3 regions of the Paenibacillus sp. RUD330 genome follow, and region 3 is predicted to be linked to each of the others. Evidence: riboswitches for the same ligand, from Rfam matches in the RefSeq annotation. Region 3 holds a riboswitch; each other region holds the start of a gene.
The links. Region 3 has a riboswitch for thiamine pyrophosphate ahead of CIC07_RS01890 (ECF transporter S component). Riboswitches for the same ligand answer to the same signal wherever they lie in the genome.

Region 1 (7,744 bases), 2.8 Mb from region 3:
CCGATTGCCGAGGAGGGGCCGGACGGACTGTTCTCCACGCTGCCGGTGCGCGCCATGACGCAGCGTCTGGCGGAGCTCGGCATCCCCTGCGAAATTTCCAATACAGCCGGAACCTACATATGCAACAACACGATGTACCGGGCGCTCCATCACATCCGCAGCCTCGGACTTCCGGTCTTGGCCGGGTTCGTGCATTTTCCCGCCTCGGCGGAGATGGCGGCCGCGCAGCCTTCGGTCCCGTTCATGCCGCAGGAGATGATGCTGCAGGGGCTGACGGCGATGATCGGGGTCGTAGCGAATTTGCGGCAGAAGGAAGGAAGCTGAAAAACGGCATCCCGATTGAAGCCGGCAGCCCGCCAGGAGGGCGGACGGATAATTAAGCCCCTCTCTGCCCAGAATAAGGTCATTCTGGATAAGGGAGGGGTTTGTTTTGTCTGCAGCCCAAAGCGGAAACGGCTCGGCGGAAAACAGCGCAAGCGGCAGCCAAAGCAGCGGGGGCGCCGGGGCAAGCGGCGGCAAGGACGGCAAAGGAAGAGCCGGCGGCGGCAACGGCGGCGCGCCGAAGCCCCCTCCTCTCGGAAGGAGGAAGACGGCCACCGCGCTGAGCCCGTCGCTGGCCGCCAACGCCCATGCGATCCGCATGCAGTTCCATCACAGCGGAGACCTGCGCCTGCGGCTGCTGTCCAGCGGGGCTCTGCCCGGCGTCCAGCTGGCCGCGCTGTATGTGCAGGGAATCGTGGACGAGGAGGCGATCCGCAAGAACGTCCTTGAGCCGCTGCAGGCGGCGGAGGAAGCGGAGCCCGGCAGCTTCAAGGGAAGGGGCCGGCTCAAGGAGCGCATCCAGCGGCTGCGCCTGAACGTGATCTCCACCGGCCTGACGGAGCCGGTGCGGACGCTGGAAGGAGCGCTCGACGCGCTGCTGCTCGGCTGCTGCCTGCTGCTCGTCGAAGGCAGCGACGAAGCCGTGGCGGCGGAGGCTGCGGGCGGGGAAACCCGCCCTGTCGGCGAACCGACGGCCCAGACGGTCATCCGGGGACCCCAGCATGCGTTCACGGAGTCGGCCCAGACGAATGTCGGCCTCATCCGCAGAATCATCCGCTCGGAGAGGCTGACGGTGGAGTCGCGGCGCATCGGGCGGGAGACATGCACGGAGGTGTCTCTGCTGTACATGAGCGGCATCGCGGATGCCGAGATCGTGCAGGAGGCGCGCAGTCGCCTGGACGACATCGACATCGACAGCGTCCTGGACAGCGGCTACATCGAGGAGTTCATCCAGGATTCCTCGTTCACCCCGTTCCCGACCGTGCTCAACACGGAACGTCCCGACCAGGCGGCAGCCGGGCTGCTGGAGGGACATTTCGCGGTCGTGGTCGACGGCAGCCCTTACGTGCTGCTCGGTCCCGTGACGTTTTTCCGGTTTTTCCAATCGCCGGAGGACCATTATCAGCGCTTCGACATCGCCAGCTTCCTGCGGCTGATCCGGATCGCGGCCTTTTTCATTTCCATGCATTTGCCGGCTCTCTATATCGCCATCACGACCTTCCATCAGGAAATGCTTCCGAGCAATCTGCTCATCGGCTTGTCCGCGCAGCGCGAGGGGGTCCCCTTCCCGGCCTTGGTGGAAGCGTTCCTGATGGAGCTGACCTTCGAGGTGCTGCGCGAGGCGGGGGTCCGCATGCCGCGCGCCATCGGACCGGCGATCTCCATCGTAGGAGCGCTCGTGCTCGGCACGGCGGCCGTGCAGGCGGGGCTGGTCTCCGCGGCGATGGTCATCATCGTCGCCTTCACGGCGATCTCCAACTTCGTCGTTCCGCAGATCAACATCGCCATCGCCGCGCGGCTGATCCGCTTCCTGCTCATGGTCAGCGCGGGAATTCTCGGCTTTGTCGGCATCATCTCGGTCGATCTGTTCGTCATCATCCACCTCGCCGGCCTGTATTCCTTCGGCGTGCCCTATCTCAAGCCGGTCGCTCCGTATGTCAAAGGCGAATGGAAGGATACGTTCGTCCGGGCGCCGCGCTGGAGCCTCGTCAGACGGCCGGTCATCGCGCAGAAGGGAGGCAGGCGCAGGCAGCCCGGAGGCAAGCCCAAGCGCCAGAATTCATGAGCCGGGGCATCGTCGGACGTTGGGCGCTGCTGCTGGCGGCGGCGCTGCTGCTCCTTCCGCTTGCCGGCTGCTGGGACCGGAAGGAGCTCAACGAGCTCGGCATCATCTCTGCGACCGGCATCGACCTCACCGAGGAGGGAAAGTGGAAAATCAGCTATCAGCTGGTCATTCCAAGCGCCATCTCTTCCCAGAACGGCTTCACGAGCACGACGGAATCTCCGGTCAACGTCTTCTCCACGGAAGGAGACAGCGTGCGGGGCGCCGTATCCCGGGCGACGCAGGAGATGTCCCGGAGCCTCTACTTCGGGCACAACCAAGTCGTCGTCATCGGCGAGCGCGCCGCCCGCAAGGGCATCGGCGGCTTGCTCGACGTCTATCTCCGCAACGGCAATTCCCGGGAGACGGTCATGGTGTTCGTGACCGAGGGCGAAGCCCGGCCCATCCTGGAGCAGCTGCTTCCGATGGAGAGGATATCGGGCACCGCCCTGACGAAGCTGATCGCGCTGGAAAAAGAGAGCGGGGGCAACTTCCGCCCCCAGACCGTCTATTCGATGCTGCTGCAGCTGCTCGGCCCTCTCCACGCTTCCGCCGCTCCCGGCATCGCGATCAGCGGATCGGGCGAGGGCGTGCGCAACGTGGACGCGAACAAGAACACGTCGACGCCTTCGAAGGTGAGGCTGCAGAAGCTGGCCTTGTTCCGGGACGACCATATGATCGGCTGGATCCGCACGCATGAGAGCCGGGGCCTGCTCTGGCTGCGCAGCGAAGTGTCCGGGACGACGATCTCCTTTCCATGCCGTGAAGGAGGGCCCAAGGTCAACAGCGCCCGGATCACCGGGCTCAAGACGAAGATGAAGCCCTCGCGGAGCGGAGACGGCTGGCTGCTCCAGGCGAATGTCGAGGCGGACGCAACCCTGTTCGAGTATACATGCGGCGGAAATCTTCATGATCCGGCTGCGGTTGCCGGCATCGAGCGCCTGCTCGGCCAGCAGGTCCGATCCGACATCGAGGACGGACTGAAAGCTTCCCAGAGACTGAAGGCGGATGTGGCCGGCATCGGCGAAGCGGTGCGGCGGAAGTATCCGCGCACGTGGAAAGGAATCGCTTCGGAGTGGAACGGCAGGCTCTACCCCGAGATGAAAGCCGAGATCAGGGTCGATGTCGGACTGATCAAGACAGGCCGGAGCAACCGCTCCTACGAGCAGGCGAGCGAGGACAGCCGGGAGAGGAAGTGAGGGCATGAAAGCCAAGGAAGCAAGCGTAAGCGCGGGGCAGATCGCCGTCTTTCTCGTGCTGTTCACCATCGGCAGCACGCCGATGTTCGAGCTCGGATCCGAGGCGGGACAGGATTCCTGGATTGCGATCGGCATCGCCGCCGCCGCGGGCTTCTGCCTGCTGCTCGTCTACCGCGCGCTCTACAACCGGGCCCCCGATACGAATCTGGCCGGACTGTACAAGCTGCATTTCGGCAAGCTGCTCGGCGGCCTGCTCGGCGCGGCGCTGGCTGTCGTCTTCGCCCTGGAATCGATGCGCAACGTGCGCGACTTCGGGGAGCTGATCTCCGCCACCTTGCTGCCGCAGACGCCGATGTGGTGCACGATGCTGGTCCTGACGGGAATCGTCTACTACACCTCGAAGCAGGGAGTAGAGGCGTTTTTCCGGGTCAACCAAGTGCTGATTCCGGTGCTGGCCGTCAGCTACATTTCCCTTCTGGGGCTGTTTCTGGCGTCGGGCCTGCTCGACCTCAACCGTCTGCGGCCCGTGCTGGAGCATGGCTTCAGGCCTGTCCTGCACGCGGCGTTTCCCGATATCCTGTCGTTTCCGTTCGGACAGGTCATGGTGCTGATGATGTTCTGGACCTATGCGAGGCGCTCTCCGTCCACGGGCGCGATGTCTTATGGCGCCTATGCCGGCGTCTCGCTGTTCCTGATTGCGGTCAACATGGTGCTGATCATGGTGCTCGGTCCGGAGCTGTATCGGCTCGCCGAGCTTCCGACGCTGGAGGCGGTGGAGCAGATCCGGCTGTTCAACTTTCTGGAGCGGCTCGATATTCTCGTGACGCTGCTGCTGTACATCGGGCTGTACGTCAAGGCGACCGGACTGTTTTTCGGTTCGGTCATCGCTTTGCGGACAGCCTGGGGAGTTCCCTATCGGGCGGGCGCCCTCGTCATGGCTCCGCTCATCTTCACGGCGAGCCTCCTGGAGCCTGTCCTGTCGCAGCATTTATGGACGGGCATGACCGTCTACCTGAAATTCAGTCCCTATTACCAGATCGCGCTTCCGCTGCTCATGCTGGTCATGGGAATCGGCTGGGTCAAAAAGAAAGCGCAGCGGCAGGCGGGGCAGGGCGGCGGAAAGGCGGGAGCCGGCGGGCAGGCCAAGGGCCGCGGAGCCGGCGGCCAGAGCGGCGGCGGCCAAAGCGGTGCCGGAAAGGCAGCCGGCGGCGCCGGGACGGGCCGAGGCGGACAGCCGGGGAACGGGCAGGAAGGCGCCGATGACAGCGCCAACAAGGCCGGAGGCCAGGACGGGCAGGAAGGCGCCGATCAAGGCTCGCAAGCCGGCAAGGACGGCGGGCGAAACAAGGCTCGCGGAGCGCCGGCCGACTCCGGCGCCAAGAAGCCGTCTTCAGGCTCGGAAAGTCCGGAGGCCGGCTCTACATGATGCCGCGCGCCCGCAAATTTCGACACGGAAGGTTGCAATAAAAGGCTCCTCTGCTATAATGGCTCTATTGACAACCGAATGAGCCTGGGGAGCTGGCGTACGCCGGCTGAGAGGGGAGAAGCATCCCGACCCGTTAAACCTGATCTGGATAATGCCAGCGTAGGAACCGCATGTCAGCCGAGCCTTTTGCCGCCCTCGGGCGCAAATGGATTCAAGTGACGAAGACGTCTTCCTTGGGAGACGTCTTTTTTTATTCCCTGACATGCTGGCGCTCCGGACAGGGCTCGGCCGGGCTCACGGCTGCGAGAGAAAGAAGGGGAAGCAACATGGGCATTCCAAGCAAGATGGGCAAAAAAGCGGGGCTGGCCGCGCTTGTTCTGGCGACGCTGCTGGCAGGCTGCGGCAACGGCAGCGGAAACGGCGCAAGCAGCGGGAACGGCGGCGCGGCGACGCCGGCGCCTTCCGGCACCGCCACGGCCGCGCCGGTCAAAAAAGTGAAGGTCGTCCTCGACTGGACGCCGAACACGAATCATACCGGGCTGTACGTCGCCCGGGACAAAGGCTTTTTCCTGAACCACGGCCTCGACGTCGAGATCGTGCAGCCGCCGGAGGGGACGGCCGCCGATACGCTGGTCGCCAAGGGGGAGGCTGAATTCGGCGTCGGCTACCAGGAGAACATCACGCTCGCCCGCAGCGAGGGCTTGCCGCTCGTGTCGCTGGCGGCCGTCATCCAGCACAACACTTCCGGCTTTGCTTCGCCGGAAGCCAAAGGCATCAAGGACCCGAAAGCATTCGAGGGCAAAACCTACGGCGGCTGGGGAGCGCCGGTCGAGCAGGAGGTCATCTCCTCGCTCATGCAGGAGCAGGGCGCCGATGTCGGCAAGGTCAAGATCGTCAACATGGGCAACGCGGACTTTTTCACCGCCGTGAAGCGGAATATCGACTTCGCCTGGATCTATTACGCCTGGACAGGGGTAGAGGCGGAGCTGCGCGGGGAGAAGCTGAACATGGTGTACTTGACCGACTACAGCAAAAAGCTGGATTATTACACGCCGGTGCTGGAAACGAGCGAGAAGCTGATCCAGGAAAGCCCTGATGTGGTGAAGGCATTCATGGCCGGAGCTTCCGAGGGCTATGCCTACGCGATCTCCGAGCCCGCCGCCGCCGCGGACATCCTGATCAAGGCCGTTCCGGACCTCAATCCGGAGCTCGTGCGCGCCAGCCAGAAGTGGCTGAGCCCCAAATATCAGGATGACGCTCCGCGCTGGGGCGAGCAGAAGGCGGAGGTCTGGACGAACTATGCCGAATGGATGCATGAGCACAAGCTGCTGGGCACCTTGCCGGATCTGTCCAAGGCGTTCACGAACGATTACTTGCCGGCATCTTGATGCCGGCTGACGGGGAGAGGGAACCGGATATGGCCAATGCACTCGTAAGCATTCAGATTTTGCCGACGACGCCCGGCGGGGAAAGCGTGCTTCCGTACGTGGACCGGGCGATCGAGATCATCAAGGAGGCCGGCGTTCCGTACCGTGTCGCGCCGCTCGAGACGACGATGGAGGGCGACCTCGTGCGCCTGCTCGCCGTCGTCGCGGAGATGAGCAAGGAGATGGCGGCGATGGGCTGCCCGTCCGTCATCTCTCAGGTGAAGATTTACTACAACCCGGAGAACGGCGCCTCGATGGACCGGCTGCTGGAGAAATACCCGGATGGACAGTAGAACGATCCGATGGGGGGCTCTGCTGCCCCCGGTCGTCGTCATGGCCGCCTTCCTGCTCTTGTGGGAGGCGGCCGTCCGTCTGTCCGGGACGGAGGCGTGGCTGCTGCCCGCCCCGAGCGATATCGCCCGCGATGCCTGGGCGGCCCGCCCGAGACTGGCAGAGCACACCGGAGCGACCTTGAGCCTGACGCTGCTCGGCTTCGCCGGCGGCGCGGCCGCGGGCCTGCTGCTGGGAGCCGTCCTGCACCTGCTGCCGCTCATGAGGTCGGGCTTCTATCCGCTGCTCGTCCTGTCGCAGAACATTCCCGTCATCGCGATCGGGCCTCTGCTCGTCATCTGGTTCGGCTTCGGGCTGCTGCCCAAGCTGCTGCTCGTCATGCTCGTCTGCTTTTTCCCCGTCTGCGTCGCGATGCTCGGCGGCCTCCAGGGAGCGGATCCGGGCCTGGAGCGGTACATGCGGATGATCGGAGCGGGGCGCTGGCGCCGCTTCCTCAGCCTGGAGCTGCCCGGCTCGCTGCCGCAGCTGTTCTCCGGCCTCAAGATCGCCGCTTCGTACAGCGTGACGAGCGCGGTCGTGGCGGAGTGGATCGGCTCCGACCGGGGGCTCGGCTACTTCATGCTGCTGTCCTCCAAGGGCTTCAAAACTTCGCTCGTATTCGCCGGAGTCGCGCTTGTCGTGCTGCTCAGCCTGCTGCTGTTCGCAGCTGTCGCAGGAGCGGAGAAGCTGGCGCTGTCCTGGCGGCCGCGCAAGGAGGGAGGACGATGAACATGCTTGAAATCCGGAATCTGCGCAAGTCGTTCACCGGCCGCGGCGGCGTCATCGAAGTGCTTGGCGGACTGTCCCTGACTGTGGGCGAAGGCGAGTTCGTCTCGCTCGTCGGCCCTTCCGGCAGCGGCAAAACGACGCTGCTCAGCCTCATCGGGGGGCTGGAGCGGCCGGACTCCGGCGAGATCATGCTCGCCGGGAAGCCGGCTACGGATGGAGCCGGCCGCGCCGCCTACATGCCGCAGCAGGCCGCGCTTCTGCCCTGGAGGACGGTCCAGGGCAACATCGAGCTGGCGCTGCGCATCGCGGGCAGAGACCGCGCCGGGGCGAAGCGTCTTGCCGAGGAAGGACTGCGCAGGCTCGGTCTGGAGGCCTATGCCCGCTCGTATCCGCATGTGCTGTCCGGCGGCATGCAGCAGCGCGTCTCGTTTTTGCGCGCCCTGCTGTCCCCGCAGCCGCTCATGCTGCTCGACGAGCCGTTCGGAGCGCT
Region 2 (7,744 bases), 1.4 Mb from region 3:
GACGCTGCCGGTGCGCTTGAGCTCGACCTTCATGCCGCTGGCTTCCTCAATGTCTGCCGCCCAATCCGGATAACGGAGCAGGCTGTCGGCGCACAGCTGGAAGAAAGCATCCGGCTGCTCGGCATTTTCCGAGTACGGTGCCAGCATGCCCGCCGCCGCTCCCGTTGCCTGCCCGCCGAAGCCGCCCTTGTCGATGATCGTCACCTCGCGGTTTCCGTCTCTTGCCGCCTCGTAAGCGCAGCTCAGCCCGATGATGCCGCCTCCGAGGATGAGCACCCTTTCCCTCACTGCCTCCACGCTCCCGAGCGATCGGCTTGGCGCGGGTACAGGGCGCCGGCTTCCGTGCTGCTCGCGGAGGCATAGGGAAGCGCGGGGATGCGGCCGGCGAGCCTGGCCAACCGGCCGGCGCGGATCGCGAGCGCCATCGCTTCGGCCATCGCCACGGGATCTGCCGCCCGCGCCACCGGCGTATTGGCCAGCACGGCGGATGCCCCGAGCTCCATCGCCAGAGCGGCGTCCTTCGCCGAGCCGAGTCCGGCGTCCACGATGACGGGAACCGGCGATTCCTCCGCGATCAGCCCGAGGTTGTACGGGTTCAGGATGCCGAGTCCGGTCCCGATCGGGGCTCCTCCCGGCATGACGGCCGCCGCTCCGGCTTCGGCCAGACGACGGCAAAGGACGGGATCGTCCGAGATGTAAGGCAGCACCGTGAAGCCTTCGGCCGCAAGCCTATCCGTCGCTTTCAGCGTCTCCAGCGGATCGGGCAGCAGCGTGCGCGGATCCGCGCTGATCTCCACCTTGATCCAGCTGCCAAGCCCGGCCGCTCTGGCCAGGCGCGCGATCCTCACCGCCTCGTCCGCATTGCCTGCGCCCGACGTATTGGGAAGGTAGATCAACTTTTCTTCGGGCAGATGCTGCAGGATCGAATCGTCTTCAGGCTGCTCCAGATTGACGCGGCGGACGGCGAACGTAATGACCTCCGCACCGCTTGCCCGCAGCGCCTGCTGCATGACGGCCGGGCTCGGGAAGCGGCCCGTTCCGAGGAAAAAGCGCGAGGAAAGCCAGGTCTCGCCCACCTTCCAGGCATCCCGGTCCAGCCCCCGCTCCGGCTGAGGCTTCGCATGGCCAGCGATTCGGACAGCGGCAGGACCATCGGTTCGAGCTTCGGTTCGATACTCGGTACGGGACTCTGTCCGAGCCTCTGTCTGGGACTCTGTCCGAGCCTCTGTCTGAGCCTCTGTTCGAGTCTCTGTTCGAGTCTCTGTCCGAGACTCTGCATGAGCCGCTGCATGAGCCGCTGCTTGAGCCTTCATTTCATCATCCATCACTCAGCCTCCCCCTACAAAGTGGACCAGCTCGATCTTCATTCCATCCGCCAGCCGATGCCGGCTCCAATCGCCGCGCGGCAGGATGATTCCATCCGCTTCGGCGACAATCCTCTGGCCGGATAGGCCATGCGACTCGACCAGCTCCTGAAGCGTTGCCGATGGCGTAAGGATTTCCTTGCCGTTCAAGGTGAGCCGAAGCGGGCTGCCCGGTCGGGAAGCAGCTCCCGATGAAGCGTTCAAACCGGCTGCAGCCTCGCTTGCGGCAGCGATGAGGCTCCTCAGCTCCCGGCAGACGGCTGCGGGATCGGAGCTGCCGACAACCGCGGAGACGGCGCACAATCTCCTGGCCCCTGCGGCGAGCACCTCGCCTGCATTGCCGGGATGGATGCCGCCGATTGCCGTCCAGGGGATGCGAACATGCCGCGCCGCCTGGCGGACGTAGTCCAGCGTGACCGCCGCCCGGCCCGGCTTGGTTGCCGTCGGATACACCGGCCCGACTCCGATATAGTCGGCGCCGGCCGTCTCGGCCTTCAAGGCCTGCTCCAGGCTGTGGGTGCTGATGCCGACGATCCGTTCCGGACCGAGCAGCTCCCGCGCATCGGCGATGGATAGATCGTCCTGCCCGAGATGGACGCCGTCGGCATCGGATTCAAGCGCGAGCAGCGGATGGTCGTTCACGATGAACGGCACTCCGTACTCCCTCGTAAGCCTGCGCAGCAGGCCCGCTTTCTCTCCCAGCTCCCGCAGCGAAGCTTTTTTGTCCCGCAGCTGCAGGATATCCGCTCCTCCCTCAAGCGTCTCCCGCATGACATCCTCCAGCCTTCTTCCGGGATGGCAGCCCTCGCCCGTAATGACGTACAGGCTGAACTCAAGCTTCTTCATCCTTGGCCTCTCTCTCCGGCGCTTCCGCGCCCAAATAATGACGACACCATTCCCAGGCCGTGTCAGCGTCCGCGGCGCCTTGCGCCAGCACTCTGCCGTCCGGGAACACAACGAGCTTCCCGTTGTCCGGGAGCACTGCCCGCAGCAGATAAGGATTGAGCGTCAGCCGGCAGCCCAGCCTCTCCAGCCTTTTCTCATACGTTCCGGGTTCGGCAGGCTCCAGCTGCAGCTGGAACGTATCGCGGCCGCACAGAACGGCCGCGTGCTGGCGGCGGCTGCTTCCGGCTGCTTCCGAGGCTGCTTTCGGAAGGAACTCTCGACCTGTTCCCCATAAAGACTCCGCTTCCTCATCCTCCCGCCAAGCATCCTGCGTTCCCGAACGCGTCCCTCCCCCGCTCCGTTCCTGCACCGCTCCTGCGCAGCCGCAAATCGAACAGAGCCTTGACGGTCCGGGCAGCTTCGTCTCGCGCATCGCGTATGGCCACACAGAGGCAGAGACGAGCGTGCGGCGCATTCCTTCCCTATCGCCTGCCAGCCACTTGAGCGCTTCAGCCGCCTGCAGCGCGGCGACCATCTCCACGGCCGGCGAGATCATGCCCGCCGTCTCGCAGGTCTGTCCGCTCTCCTGCTCCTCCTCGCCCCCGATGAGGCAGCGCAGGCAGCAGGTCGCGCCGGGAATGAGCGGAGCGCTCATACCGGCCGCGCCGGCGACGCCGCCGTACAGGAACGGAATGCCGGCACGGAAGCAGTAATCGCTCAGCACAAGCCTGGCCGCGGCATTGTCCGTACCGTCAAGCACCAGATCGCACCCGCCCGCGATCTTCTCCAGCAGACCGGGAGCCGTGAAATCGGCGGCAAACGCCTCGAGCTCAATTATGCCGTTGATCCGCCTCAGCTTCCGTGCGGCGGCCTCCGCCTTGGGAAGCGCCAGCCGCGCATCCTCTTCGTCGAACAGCATCTGCCGCTGCAGATTGCTGAATTCCACGTAGTCGCGGTCGGCAAGCCGCAGCTCGCCTACCCCTGCCCGGGCCATATGCTGCGCCAGCGAAGCTCCGAGCGAGCCGGTGCCGGCGACAAGCACGACGGCCTGGCCGATCCGCCGCTGCCCTTTCCAGCCGATGGGAGCGAAGCGGATTTGCCGGGAATACCGTTCCTGAATGGCGTCTTGCGCCTCGGATCGGCTTGTTGCCGCCGGATCAAGCATAGATGCTGCCGCCTCCGGCCTTGAACGCCTCCGACTGCTCCTTCATGCCCGCCTCGATCGCCTCCGCCGTGTCCAGCCCTTCCCTCTCCGCGTAATCCCGAATGTCCTGCGTGATCCTCATGCTGCAGAACTTCGGCCCGCACATGGAGCAGAAATGCGCGCTCTTGGCGCCTTCCGCGGGGAGCGTCTCGTCGTGGTAGCCCATCGCCCGCTCGGGATCCAGCGACAGATGGAACTGATCGCGCCAGCGAAATTCGAATCTGGCCTTGGACAGAGCGTCGTCGCGCTTTCGGGCCTGCGGATGGCCCTTGGCGAGATCGGCGGCATGCGCGGCGATCTTGTACGTGATGACGCCTTCCTTCACATCCTCCCGGTTCGGCAGCCCCAGGTGCTCCTTGGGCGTCACATAACAGAGCATCGCCGTGCCGAACCAGCCGATCATCGCCGCCCCGATCGCGCTTGTGATATGGTCGTAGCCCGGCGCGATGTCCGTCGTGAGCGGACCGAGCGTGTAGAAGGGAGCCTCGTCGCAGACGGCGAGCTGGCGGTCCATATTTTCCTTGATCAGATGCATCGGAACATGGCCGGGACCTTCGATCATGACCTGCACGTCATGCTTCCAGGCGATTTTCGTCAGCTCGCCGAGCGTGTCCAGCTCCGCGAACTGCGCCTCGTCGTTGGCGTCCGCGATCGACCCCGGCCTCAGCCCGTCGCCGAGCGAGAAGGTCACGTCGTAGGCTTTCATGATTTCGCAGATATCTTCGAAGTGCGTGTATAGGAAGTTCTCCCTGTGATGGGCGAGGCACCAGGCCGCCATGATGGACCCTCCCCGGCTGACGATGCCCGTAAGACGCTTCGCGGTCAGCGGCACATAACGGAGGAGCACGCCGGCATGAATGGTGAAATAATCGACCCCCTGCTCCGCCTGCTCGATCAGCGTATCGCGGAACACCTCCCAGCTGAGGTCCTCGGCTTTGCCGTTCACCTTCTCCAGCGCCTGATAGATCGGCACGGTCCCGACCGGAACCGGAGAGTTGCGGATGATCCATTCTCTCGTCGTATGGATGTTCTTGCCGGTGGACAGATCCATGATCGTATCGGCTCCCCAGCGGGTCGCCCACGTCATCTTCTCCACCTCCTCCTCGATCGAGGAGGTCACGGCGGAGTTGCCGATGTTGGCGTTGATCTTCACGTGGAAATGCCGTCCGATGATCATCGGCTCGCTCTCGGGATGGTTGACGTTGGCCGGAATGACCGCCCTTCCCGCCGCGACTTCGGAGCGTACGAACTCCGCTTCCATCCCCTCCCTCAGGGCGATGAACTCCATCTCGGGAGTCACGATGCCCTGCCTTGCATAATGCAGCTGGGTAATGTTGCCCCCTGCGAGAGCTCTCAGCGGCAGCCTGCCGGATGGCGGGAAAATTTCCGCTCCCCTCTCGGCGGCTTTGCCTGCGTCGGAGAAGCCGTTGTCCTCGGGCTGGACGATCCGGCCCTGATAGGCCTCGGTGTCTGCCCTCTCTGCGATCCAGCCTCTTCGCATGGGCGGCAAGCCTATCGCGACATCCGCCTCGTAATCGGTGTCCGTGTAAGGACCGCTTGCGTCATAGATTCGCAGAGGCGCATTGGGAATGGACTCTCCGCGCACCTCGCTGTCCGAGAGCGAGATTTCCCTCATCGGAACCATGATATCCTCCCGGCTTCCCTGCATGTAGACTTTGCGGCTGCCCGGCAGCGGCTCGGTATGTATGGCCATGGAAAATCAAAAGCCCCCTTAACGGATCATGATATCCGCCAGGGGGCTGCACGCTTGGAAATGCCGGTCATGCCTCAAGTTCCGGTTGTCTGCGTTGAAAAAACGCAGGCTGTCCAGGACATTCTACTCGCCGCATCCGCCTTCATCGGCAGATTGCGGTTAGCAGATCGGGTGCGCCTGCTCTTCCTCCGCTTTCCGCCGGAGGACGGCAAAAAGCCGCCTCCGGTCTGGAAGCGGCGAAAAGAGGCACAGGCCAAATAAAAGGCATGTTCGACCACTTTCCTACGCTGGCATGACCCAGATCAGGTTCGAAGGGACCAAAGCTTGCGCTTTATCTCAGCCCGTGCGGGCGCCCCTAGTGGATATCTTGGTATGACTATAAGCCGGGTGGTGGAAGTTGTCAACCAGTGGCCCGCTCCATTAAATTAATAAACCAAATAAAAATAATCAGAAAATATTAATATAAAACTCATTTCTATAGGTGTCTTTATATATGAAAGTAATTCTATACCCTAAATTTCTTTATTTTAGAGAACACTAAAAAACCTTGAAAGGCTTGAAGCCAAGGTCAGTTCAAATATTAAATTTCAATCATTTCACATAATTCAAATATTGTTTTTTCATCTATTCATGCATTTTTAAGCAATTCTTCTGCTGTAAGAAAGGATTGTGTAAAAGAGTTCTTTCCTTGAGTTAGATAGAGACCATCTTTATTTCTACTAATCCAGAACTCATCACCTAGATAATAGAATGGAACTCTTCACCCCATCCTACACGTTGGACAAGCTCAGTGTATCCCACTTTCTAATCTCTCCTTTTAATTTCTAGATGGATTACCATCTTTATCATAAGTCCAAGTATGCTCATGCGGTGCTTCTGGATGAGTTTTAGCGTTTATATGATGGGTATAATCTACATGTCTGATAGCTCTACCATCTGCCCCATACCATCTTCTTATTAACAACTCTCCAGTTATTGGACAGATTTAGATTAACCAGCCACCAGATCCGTTTTAGAAAGTTGATTTCCATCCGAACTCCATGTATAGGAATGACGGTTTATAACCGTAGACGCCCCTTGCAGCTGCGTCAAGTCGCTTGAATCGTACCCATTGTAATTCATCGTGCTGGATGTTCCATTTTCCAACCTGATGACTTTTAACAATCCGTTTGAATGATAGCTATATTCAGCGATTGCAGTTGTTTCGGTTTGCCCGACTTTTTTAAGCCGGTTGAGTTCGTCGTAACCGTACTAAAGCTTCAGAACAATCGGATCTGTCATTGTGCCTTGGAGTCCGTGTTTGTTATAAGAAAACTCTATTTTTTTACCATCTGGGAACAGGAGATTGCGGCTATAAACGTATCAATTCCGGAAATGTCCTGCGCTTGTTCATTGAACCTGACAAGAGAAGCCATCGGCATAATATTCTGATCGACTCTCTCTGTTCTCTTGCCAACCGGGCATCACCGCTCCGAAAAGCCGCTAGAGACGACCATTGTCGTCCCAAGCGGCTATTTACGTTCAGTCAACGACTGACCTTTCCCGAAGTCTCTCGCCATCGTATTAGATAATAATTACTGTTAATATAAATCTATACAAAGGAGGAATTCTATTGAACCAATCCGCTTTTAAGACTTTTGGCTGGCTGAACGAAAGCAGCATTCGATTCGACTCGGACCGGATCATCCTGCATGCGCCGGAAAAAACCGATTTCTTTTGTCCCCATGGTACGGAATCCGAAGAAGGGACGCTGCCCGAGAGCCTTCTCAACGCGCCATTCTACTACACCGAAGTCACTGGAGATTTCGTCATGCGCGTCAAGGTCGAGCATGCGTTCACGAGCATGTACGATTCGGCCTCGATCATGGTCATGAAGGATCTGGACGTCTGGGCGAAAGCCTGCTTCGAACTGACGGACTTCGGCACGCATGCCGTCGTCAGCGTCGTCACCAACTCGGTGTCGGACGATGCGAACGGCTGCGACATCGAGGGGAACTCCGTCTGGCTGCAGGTCGCCCGCACCGGCCCTTCCTTCGCTTTTCATTATTCGCTTGACGGCATCCATTTCTTCATGATGCGGTATTTCACCCTGCCCGTGAAGGAGACGGTGAAGGTCGGACTGCTGCCTCAATGCCCGACCGGATCTGGCGGCGATCGGATTTATTCCGGCTTCGTCCTCGAGAAGAAGACGCTGAAAAACATCCGGTCAGGGAAATGACGCCGGCACGATGAAAAGCCTGAATGCAATGACCGCATTCCCCGTACGAGGGGGATACGGTCTTTTTCGCGTTGCCGGGGGTACGCTTTAACGCTGCAACCCGTTCCGTCCTGTTCGGCGGCCTCGCCGAAGCCGTCCTTGCCGCCTCGCACCCGCTCAGGGATGCTCCGCAGCTTCCGCAAGCACCTCCAGCCAGCGCTGTGCCGTCGCCTCCCAGGTGTAGCGCTGCTCCACCCGCTCGCGGCCGGCGCGGCCCATCCGCTCCCTCAAGTCCTCATCGCGCAGCAGTGCGAGCAGCCGGTCGCAGAGTTCCTGCTCGAGCCGCGCCGGATCGGCCAGATACCCGGTCTCCCCGTCGA
Region 3 (7,744 bases):
GCGCACCGCCGTGGGAGTCACCTACTCCACGCTAGTCGCCGCGGAGATGGTCGCAGCCATCTCCGGCATGGGCTGGATGGTGCTGGACGCCAGCAAATATCTTCGCAGCGACATCATCTATGCCGGCATCATTCTCATGGGAATCATCGCGATCGCCATCGATTCCTCTCTCCGGCTGCTGATCCGCCAAGCATCGCCCTGGACCCGCGGCTGACGCCTTCGGAGCCGATCAGCCGCCGTCCGCCGTTCCTGCCGTTCCCCATTCCTATTCCGATCAGGAGGCTTCATCGCTATGAACAGACTGTTTCATGCCCGGTCCTCTCGCCGCCAGCTGCGCGGCCTTCTCGTGACCCTCTCCCTAACGCTTCTCCTGCTTGCCCTTGCGGCATGCGGCTCCTCCGACGGAAAAAGCTCGAATCAAGCCGGAGGAAGCTCCGCCCTGCCGAAGGAAATCCGGATCGGCTATCAGGTCAGCCCGAACGGCGAGCTGATGGCCAAAGCTCTTGGACTGGCCGAGAAGAAATTTCCCGGCGCCAAAGTATCGTGGCTGAAGTTCGACGCCGGACGCGACGTCAACACCGCCATGGCCGGAGGCAGCATCGACTTCGGCATGGTCGGCACGCCGCCGGGAGCATCCGGCATCGCGCAGGGACTGCCCGACGAGATCTACTACATCCACGACATCATCGGCGAGAGCGAGGCGCTCGTCGTGAAGACGTCGGCAGGCATCGGCAGCCTGGAGGACCTGAAGGGCAAGACGATCGCCACCACCTTCAGCTCCACCTCCCATTTCAGCCTGCTCTCCGCCTTGAAGCAGAAGGCCATCGATCCGTCGGGGATCAAGATCATCGACATGCCCGCCCCCGAAATGGCCGCAGCGTGGCAAAGAGGCGACATCGACGGAGCCTACATCTGGCAGCCGGTCCAGTCCAAGCTGATCGCCGACGGAGGCAAGGTCATCGTCACCTCCAAGGAAGTCGCGGCCGGAGGCGGCATTACCGGAGAATTCGGCGTCGTGAGCAAGGAGTTCGCCTCCAAGTACCCGGAAGCCGTCCAAGGTTATATCGAGGTGCTCGACGAGGGGACCAGGTATTACCGGGACCATGCCGAGGACGCGTCCGTCCTGCTCGCCAAGGAGCTCGGCCTCTCCCCGGAAGAGACGCTGACGGCGATGAGGCAGATCACCGTGCTGGACGCCTCCGAGCAGACTTTGCCCGAGTACATGGGCACGCCCGACAAGCCCGGAGCCTTCGCGGCGCTGCTGAAGGAAACGGCCGATTTCCTCGTGGAGCAGAAGTCGATCAAGTCCGCGCCCGACCTGAAGACGTTCCAGGAAGCGGTCCGCAGCGATTTTTATTCAAAGTAACGGCCTGAGGCGTGCGCAACGCCTGCATTCCCATACCGCTCATGAGGAGGAACCGCCATGACCGTGACAGCCCAACGAACGGGCACCGCATCCGTGCCTGTGCCGCCGCCCGGCGAAGCCGCTGCAGGCCGCATCCGTCTGGAGCATATCTCCCTTCGCTACGGTCCGGCTTCGCCGGCTGCCCCTTCCGTGCTGCAGGACATTGGCCTGAAGCTGGCGGGAGATGAATTCATCTGCGTCCTCGGTCCGTCCGGATGCGGCAAGTCCTCCCTGCTGAATCTGATCGCAGGGTACATCCAGCCGACGGAGGGCCGCATCGTCATCGACGGAGCGGAGCATTCCGCTCCGGATACCAAGGTAGGCGTCGTCTTCCAGCATGCCAACCTGTTCCCGTGGCTTTCCGTTGCCCGCAATGTCGAGTTCGGCCTGAAAATGGCCGGCATGCCCAAAGCCGAGCGCCGCCGGAAGGCAGCAGCCTATCTGGAGCTCGTCGGCCTTGCCTCCGCCGCGTCCATGTATCCCCACCAGCTGTCCGGAGGAATGAAGCAGCGGGCGGCCATCGCCCGCACGCTGGCCGCCGACCCCAGCATCATCCTCATGGATGAGCCGTTCAGCGCGCTGGACGCCCTGACGCGCGAGTCCATGCAGACGCATGTCGGCGAGATCTGGAAGAAGACGGGCAAATGCATTCTTTTCATCACGCATGACGTCGACGAGGCGCTGCTGCTCGGCCGGCGGATCCTGCTCCTGCATCCGTCTCCGGGCCGGATCGTCGAGGACTTCGCCAACCCTCTGCACGAGGAAGGAACGATACCGCTGCGATCCAGCCGGGAGTTCGCCGAGCTCCGCGAATGGCTGATCGGACGCATCGCGGATGGCGCGCCGGCAGGCGCGGCCAGGCAAGGACTCGCCGGACGAGCGGACGCGATGCCGTTCGCAGGCCCGTCATCCGGGCAGGAGCCTTCCCGTTCTTAGATTCATCGTTAGACGGGAGCGGCCCGTCGCAGGTTCATCAGCCTGTCGGACCGCTCGATCCGGACGGCTGGCCCCCGCTTATCCTGAACAGGATATCGGACAAAATAGCAGGAGGAGACATCATGGAACTATTCTGGTACCTCCCTACCATGGGAGACGGGCGCTACTTGGGCACGACGCAAGGCGCCAAAATTACCGATCTGCCTTATTTCCGGCAAATCGCCCAGGCCGTCGACAGGCTCGGCTATACCGGCATGCTCGTGCCGACCGGCCATGCCTGCGAGGACGGCTGGGTCGTCGCATCCGCGCTCATGACCGCCACGGAGCGCCTCCGCTTTCTCGTGGCCGTCCGTCCGGCAGGCGTCTCGGTGACGATCGCCGCCCGCATGGCGGCTACGTTCGAGCGGCTTTCCTCGGGCAGGCTGCTCGTGAACGTCGTCACCGGAGGCGATCCGCATGAAATGCGGGGAGACGGCATTTTTCTGAGCCATGCCGACCGGTACGAGGCTACGGACGAGTTCCTTCAAGTATGGCATCGCCTGATGGCCGGCGAGGAGGTCACCTTCCGCGGCAAGCATATCCAGGTGGAAGGAGCCCGGCTCCAATATCCCCCCTTCGGCCGCAAGTCGCCGCCGCTCTATATCGGAGCCTCCTCGGAAGCCGGCCATGCCGTAGCCGCCAAGCATATCGACACCTATCTGACCTGGGCCGAAACGCCGGAGATGGTGGCGGCCAAAATCGCGGATGTCCGCTCCCGCGCCCACGCTCTCGGCAGGCAGGTCGACATCGGCCTGCGGGTGCAGATCATCGTCCGCGAGACGGCGGAGGAAGCCTGGGACGCAGCCCGGCGGCTCATCCGCCATGTCAGCGAGGAGGACGCCCGGAGCGCGCAGGCTGTGCTGGACCGGTTCGATTCGGTCGGCCAGCGCCGCATGACGCAGCTGGTCCGCGACAGCGAAGGGCAGGACGAGATCTCTCCCAACCTGTGGACCGGCATCGGCCGCGTGCGCGGCGGAGTCGGCACCGCGCTCGTCGGCGATCCCGAATCGGTCGCGCTTCGTTTGAAGGAATATGCGGCGCTCGGCATCGACAGGTTCATCCTGTCGGGCTATCCTCACCTGGAAGAGGCGTACCGCATCGCGGAGCTGCTGTTCCCGCTGCTGCCCGTCTCCTGCCCGTCCCGTCCGCAGGAGCCGGACTGGTCGCCGATGGGCGAGCTGCTCGCGGAGAATATCGCTCCCCGCTGACCGGCGCCATAATGCCTCTTGCCGCTTCCAGATTTTCACGTTATAGTAAGGACAATTTCCATAGCATGCATGGGGGCTCGATGAAGTCGGGCTGAGACTGCGGCCGTATGCCGCTGACCATTGATCTGATCTGGGTAATGCCAGCGTAGAGAGAATGCACCGCGCCGCCGGGCCTTATGCCCATCCTGCGCGGATATGCCTTTATTCCCTCTGCCCGCCGGCTCCCGGCGGGCTTTTCCTATGCCCCCGGGAGGAGGCCGGGCCGGGTCAGCAGCCATCTGTGGGGAACATTCCATTTTTCCTTGAGAGGGAGTCTGATGCTTATGTCCACCGCCATGCCCAATGCCGACCGTCCAAAAGGACTGACGCTCGCCGACATTCTCGTCACGCTTGTCGTAGCCGTCGTTTTCGGCATCATCTACCGCATCTGGAATCCGATGTACGACATTCTCAAGCCGCTCGGCCTGCATGCGGAGCAGCTCAGCTACGGCATGTGGTTCATGGCCGGCACCTTCGCCTTCCTCCTGATCCGCAAGCCCGGAGCGGCGCTGCTCGCCGAGACGGCCGCGGCCGCGCTGGAAGCGTTCATGGGCGGATCGTGGGGCGCCTCGACGCTCGTCTACGGCGTGCTGCAGGGCCTCGGCGCCGAAATCATCTTCGCCGCCTTCCTGTACCGGAAGGCAGGTCCGATCGTGACGATCCTTGCGTCTCTCGGCTCCGCCGTCGTCTCCATTTTCATCGACGCGCACTACAGCTACATCGATAAAATGACCGCCTGGAACTACACCCTGTTCGTCTCCATGCGTCTGCTCGGCAGCGTCGTCATCGCCGGCCTGTTCGCCTGGGCGCTGGCCAAGGCGCTGGAGCGCACCGGCGTGCTGAGCCTCATCCACCCGGCCTCGGACAAGGATTACGAGGCGCTGGGGTAAGGCGATGAACGCTGCAGACGTCATCCTGAAAGGCTGCATTCGCAGCCGCACTCCGACGAACGGCAGGGAGACCGGCGCGGCTTCGACGCCGCTTGCAGCTCCCGCATCCGCCATCGGGAGCGGCTTGCCCTCTATGGCGAATGCCTCGGCAATCGGCTCCGAACGGCGGCGCCATGCCGGCGAGGCTGTGCCTGCAGCAAGACGGCCGGTGCCGCCCGTACACGATGCCGGGCCAGCGGCGCGCGTGGAGAACCTGCGGCTCCGTTATCCCGGAGAAGACTCTCCGCTCCTCTTCAAAGGACTGAGCCTGACCATCGAACACGGCCAGAAGGTGCTGCTGCTCGGACCGAGCGGCTGCGGGAAGTCGACGCTGCTGCAGGTGCTCGGCGGCTTGGTGCCGTCGGCCATCCGCATCCCGATGAAGGCGGACTGCTGCCTTGTCCCTGCCCGGCCCGGCTATGTGTTCCAGGATCCGGACTCCCAGTTCTGCATGCCGTATGCCGACGAAGAAATCGCCTTCGCGCTGGAGAACGCGGGCATTTCGCGCGGGCAAATGCCGGACCGCATCTCCCGCTGTCTTGATGAGGTCGGCCTGTGTCTGGCAGACCCCCATTTTCCGGTAGCCGGCATGTCCCAGGGAATGAAGCAGCGGCTTGCCATCGCGGCCATGATCGCCATGGAGCCCGATGCTCTGCTGCTCGACGAGCCGACCGCTCTCCTGGACGAGGAGGGCACGCGGCAGGTATGGAGCTCTCTCCGCTCCGTCTGGGGCGGACGGACCGTCATCATCGTCGAGCACAAGATCGCCGGCATCGCCGAAGATATGGACCGCGTCATCGTATTCGGACCCGACGGGAGCATCATGGCCGACGGCTCTCCCCGCCTCGTGTTCCGGGAGCATCGGAAGCTGCTGCGGGAATACGGGATCTGGTACCCCGGCTTCTGGGAGGATTACGATCATAATGCCGCAATCCGCCCCGCAACGATGTCTCCGTCGCCTGCCGCCCGTTCCGCCGAATTGCTGCTCGGGCTGGACGGCCTGGAAGGATGGCGCGGCGGCCGGCCCAAGGTGCGGACCGGCCCGCTCGCGGTGAACGCCGGCGACTGGATCGCCGTCACCGGCGTCAACGGAGCCGGCAAGAGCACGCTTCTGCTCGCCATCATGAAGCTGGTCAAGACCAAGGGAATCCTGCACATTCCCGGCATTCCGGTCCAAAGCCTGAAAAAGCCCGGGGATATGGCCAAGCATGCCGCGCTGAGCTTCCAGAATCCCGAGTTCCAGTTCGTGACGGACACCGTCCTCGACGAGCTCGCCTACTCCTTGCCTCGTCCGCTGCGGGAGCCCGAGCGAAGCAGCCGGGCAAGGACACTCATGGAGAACTATGCGCTCGACGGCCTTGGCGGCCGCCATCCCTACCAGCTGTCGATGGGACAGAAGCGCAGGCTCAGCGTCGCTGCCGCCATGGTCGGCGGCCAGCGCTTGCTGCTGCTGGATGAGCCGACCTTCGGCCTCGACGCGAGCGGCACGGTGCGGATGATGGAGCAGCTGGAACGGCTTCGCTCCGACGGCTGCGCGATTCTCATGATCACCCACGATCCGGAGCTGGTCCGGCGCTTCGCGACCCGGCAGTGGCTCGTCGACGGCGGGCTTGTTACGGAAAGGAGCGGCGGCACGGCATGCATCTGACCTTTTCCCATCGAGAAACCTGGCTGCATCGCGTCAACCCGACGCTGAAGCTCGCCGCGTCCGTGCTGCTGTTCGTCGCCGCCCTGTTCGTCCACGACCCCAATGTCATGGCGCTGCTCGCAGCCGCATCCCTGCTGCCGCTGCTCGCTACCGGGCACCCGCCTTTGCGCGTGCTGCTGTATGCCTCTCCGTTCCTGCTTGTGTTCGTGTCGTCGGCCTCCGGCATGATCATGTTCGGCACCGGCGCTACGCTCTGGTTCGAGCTGGGCCTCATCCGAATCACGGAGGAAAGCTTCTACCGCGGGCTGCATCTCGGGCTCCGCTCGGTCCAGGTCGCGGCAGTCGGACTCGCCTTCGCGCTGACGACCCGTCCGGTCGCCTTATTCTACTCGCTGATGCAGCAGCTCCGGATGCCGCCCAAGTATGCCTACAGCTTCCTGGCCGCGCTCAATATGGTTCCGCTGCTGGCGGATGAATTCTTCACGCTCCGCCAAGCGCTCCAGATCCGGGGAGCCGGCCCCGGACGCCTAGGAATCTACGGCCGCCTGCGCATGTATGCCCTGCCGCTGCTGGCCCAGAGCATCCGGCGCGCCCACCGGATGGCCGCCGCCATGGAGGCGCGACGCTTCCACAGCGGCAGCGGCAAGCGCACGTACTATTACATCTATGGCTGGTCGCGCATCGACGGCCTGTATGCGGTCTCCATCGCCGCTCTCTGGCTGCTGGCTTGGCTGCTCGGCACTCATTATCCCTTGCTTGCCGCAACCGACGTCCGTTGACGGACGAGGGTTGCCAGGGAAGCAGCCGTCGCGGCGGTTCATGAAATACCGAAACAGACCCTGGAGTACTGCCCTCTCCAGGGTCTGTTTCTGCGGATGGACGTACTTGCCGTTTTAACGGCTGCCTCATCCCGGGGAATCTGCGCCAATCCATATGCCCGAGCAGAGCGTCCGTTATCCTCCGTACGGCGTCGGCTCCCCCTGGAGTTCCCTTCGCTCAAGCCAGGCCCTTCCAGTCGATTCCCTTCAGCAGCGCGGCCGTCTCCGCATCGTCAAGCTCCCATTTTGGAGACATGCCCGTATCCGTCATCACGTAGGCAACCAGGGTGGCTTTGTAGTCCTTTCCTCCGGAGTTGAACGGGTACAGCACCGAATAAGCTGTTCCGGCGCGATCATAGATCGTGAATTCCAAACCGTTTCTCATGACCTCTCGAGATGGGATCATACCGGAATCCTGCAGGAACGAGCTTCCCTCTCCGTTCAGCACGGATAAAAACAGAACCGAACCATTCTTCCCTTCATAGCTGAGACTCAATTCATTGATATCCTTTTTTTCAAATGTCTTGTCCGACGTATAAATCCGATTCGGCTCCAACTCATCCACATTTCCCGCTCCGAAAGCTTTTTCGTCCAGGATGGCAATCACGCTTCGGAGAGAATATCCCCCCACGCTCTGCGGGAGAGAATACCCCGGATATCGATTCTGGAATTCCTCTTTTTCCATGTTTTGATAGGGGTTCGAGACCAGCTCCCGAATGTCC

Region 1: another riboswitch for thiamine pyrophosphate. It lies ahead of CIC07_RS14465 (ABC transporter substrate-binding protein); the one in region 3 lies ahead of CIC07_RS01890 (ECF transporter S component).
Region 2: another riboswitch for thiamine pyrophosphate. It lies ahead of thiC (phosphomethylpyrimidine synthase ThiC); the one in region 3 lies ahead of CIC07_RS01890 (ECF transporter S component).

The regions. Positions count from the first base shown of each region.
Region 1 is NZ_CP022655.2:3,186,544-3,194,287, reverse strand. Features, by position in the region: gene CIC07_RS14485 (pyroglutamyl-peptidase I) at 1-324, shown strand, start outside; gene CIC07_RS14480 (spore germination protein) at 431-2,107, shown strand; gene CIC07_RS14475 (Ger(x)C family spore germination protein) at 2,104-3,342, shown strand; gene CIC07_RS14470 (GerAB/ArcD/ProY family transporter) at 3,347-4,768, shown strand; TPP riboswitch at 4,844-4,952, shown strand; gene CIC07_RS14465 (ABC transporter substrate-binding protein) at 5,095-6,156, shown strand; gene CIC07_RS14460 (thiamine-binding protein) at 6,186-6,488, shown strand; gene CIC07_RS14455 (ABC transporter permease) at 6,478-7,254, shown strand; gene CIC07_RS14450 (ABC transporter ATP-binding protein) at 7,251-7,744, shown strand, end outside.
Region 2 is NZ_CP022655.2:1,766,770-1,774,513, reverse strand. Features, by position in the region: gene thiO (glycine oxidase ThiO) at 1-288, opposite strand, end outside; gene CIC07_RS07815 (thiazole synthase) at 285-1,076, opposite strand; gene thiE (thiamine phosphate synthase) at 1,329-2,210, opposite strand; gene CIC07_RS07805 (ThiF family adenylyltransferase) at 2,197-3,414, opposite strand; gene thiC (phosphomethylpyrimidine synthase ThiC) at 3,407-5,167, opposite strand; gene CIC07_RS07795 (hypothetical protein) at 5,222-5,428, shown strand; TPP riboswitch at 5,430-5,534, opposite strand; gene CIC07_RS07790 (DUF1349 domain-containing protein) at 6,780-7,385, shown strand; gene CIC07_RS07785 (glycosyltransferase family 4 protein) at 7,542-7,744, opposite strand, start outside.
Region 3 is NZ_CP022655.2:410,036-417,779, reverse strand. Features, by position in the region: gene CIC07_RS01910 (ABC transporter permease subunit) at 1-214, shown strand, start outside; gene CIC07_RS01905 (taurine ABC transporter substrate-binding protein) at 293-1,366, shown strand; gene CIC07_RS01900 (ABC transporter ATP-binding protein) at 1,424-2,341, shown strand; gene ssuD (FMNH2-dependent alkanesulfonate monooxygenase) at 2,464-3,588, shown strand; TPP riboswitch at 3,648-3,757, shown strand; gene CIC07_RS01890 (ECF transporter S component) at 3,912-4,517, shown strand; gene CIC07_RS01885 (ABC transporter ATP-binding protein) at 4,522-6,204, shown strand; gene CIC07_RS01880 (energy-coupling factor transporter transmembrane component T family protein) at 6,195-6,983, shown strand; gene CIC07_RS01875 (M28 family metallopeptidase) at 7,201-7,744, opposite strand, start outside.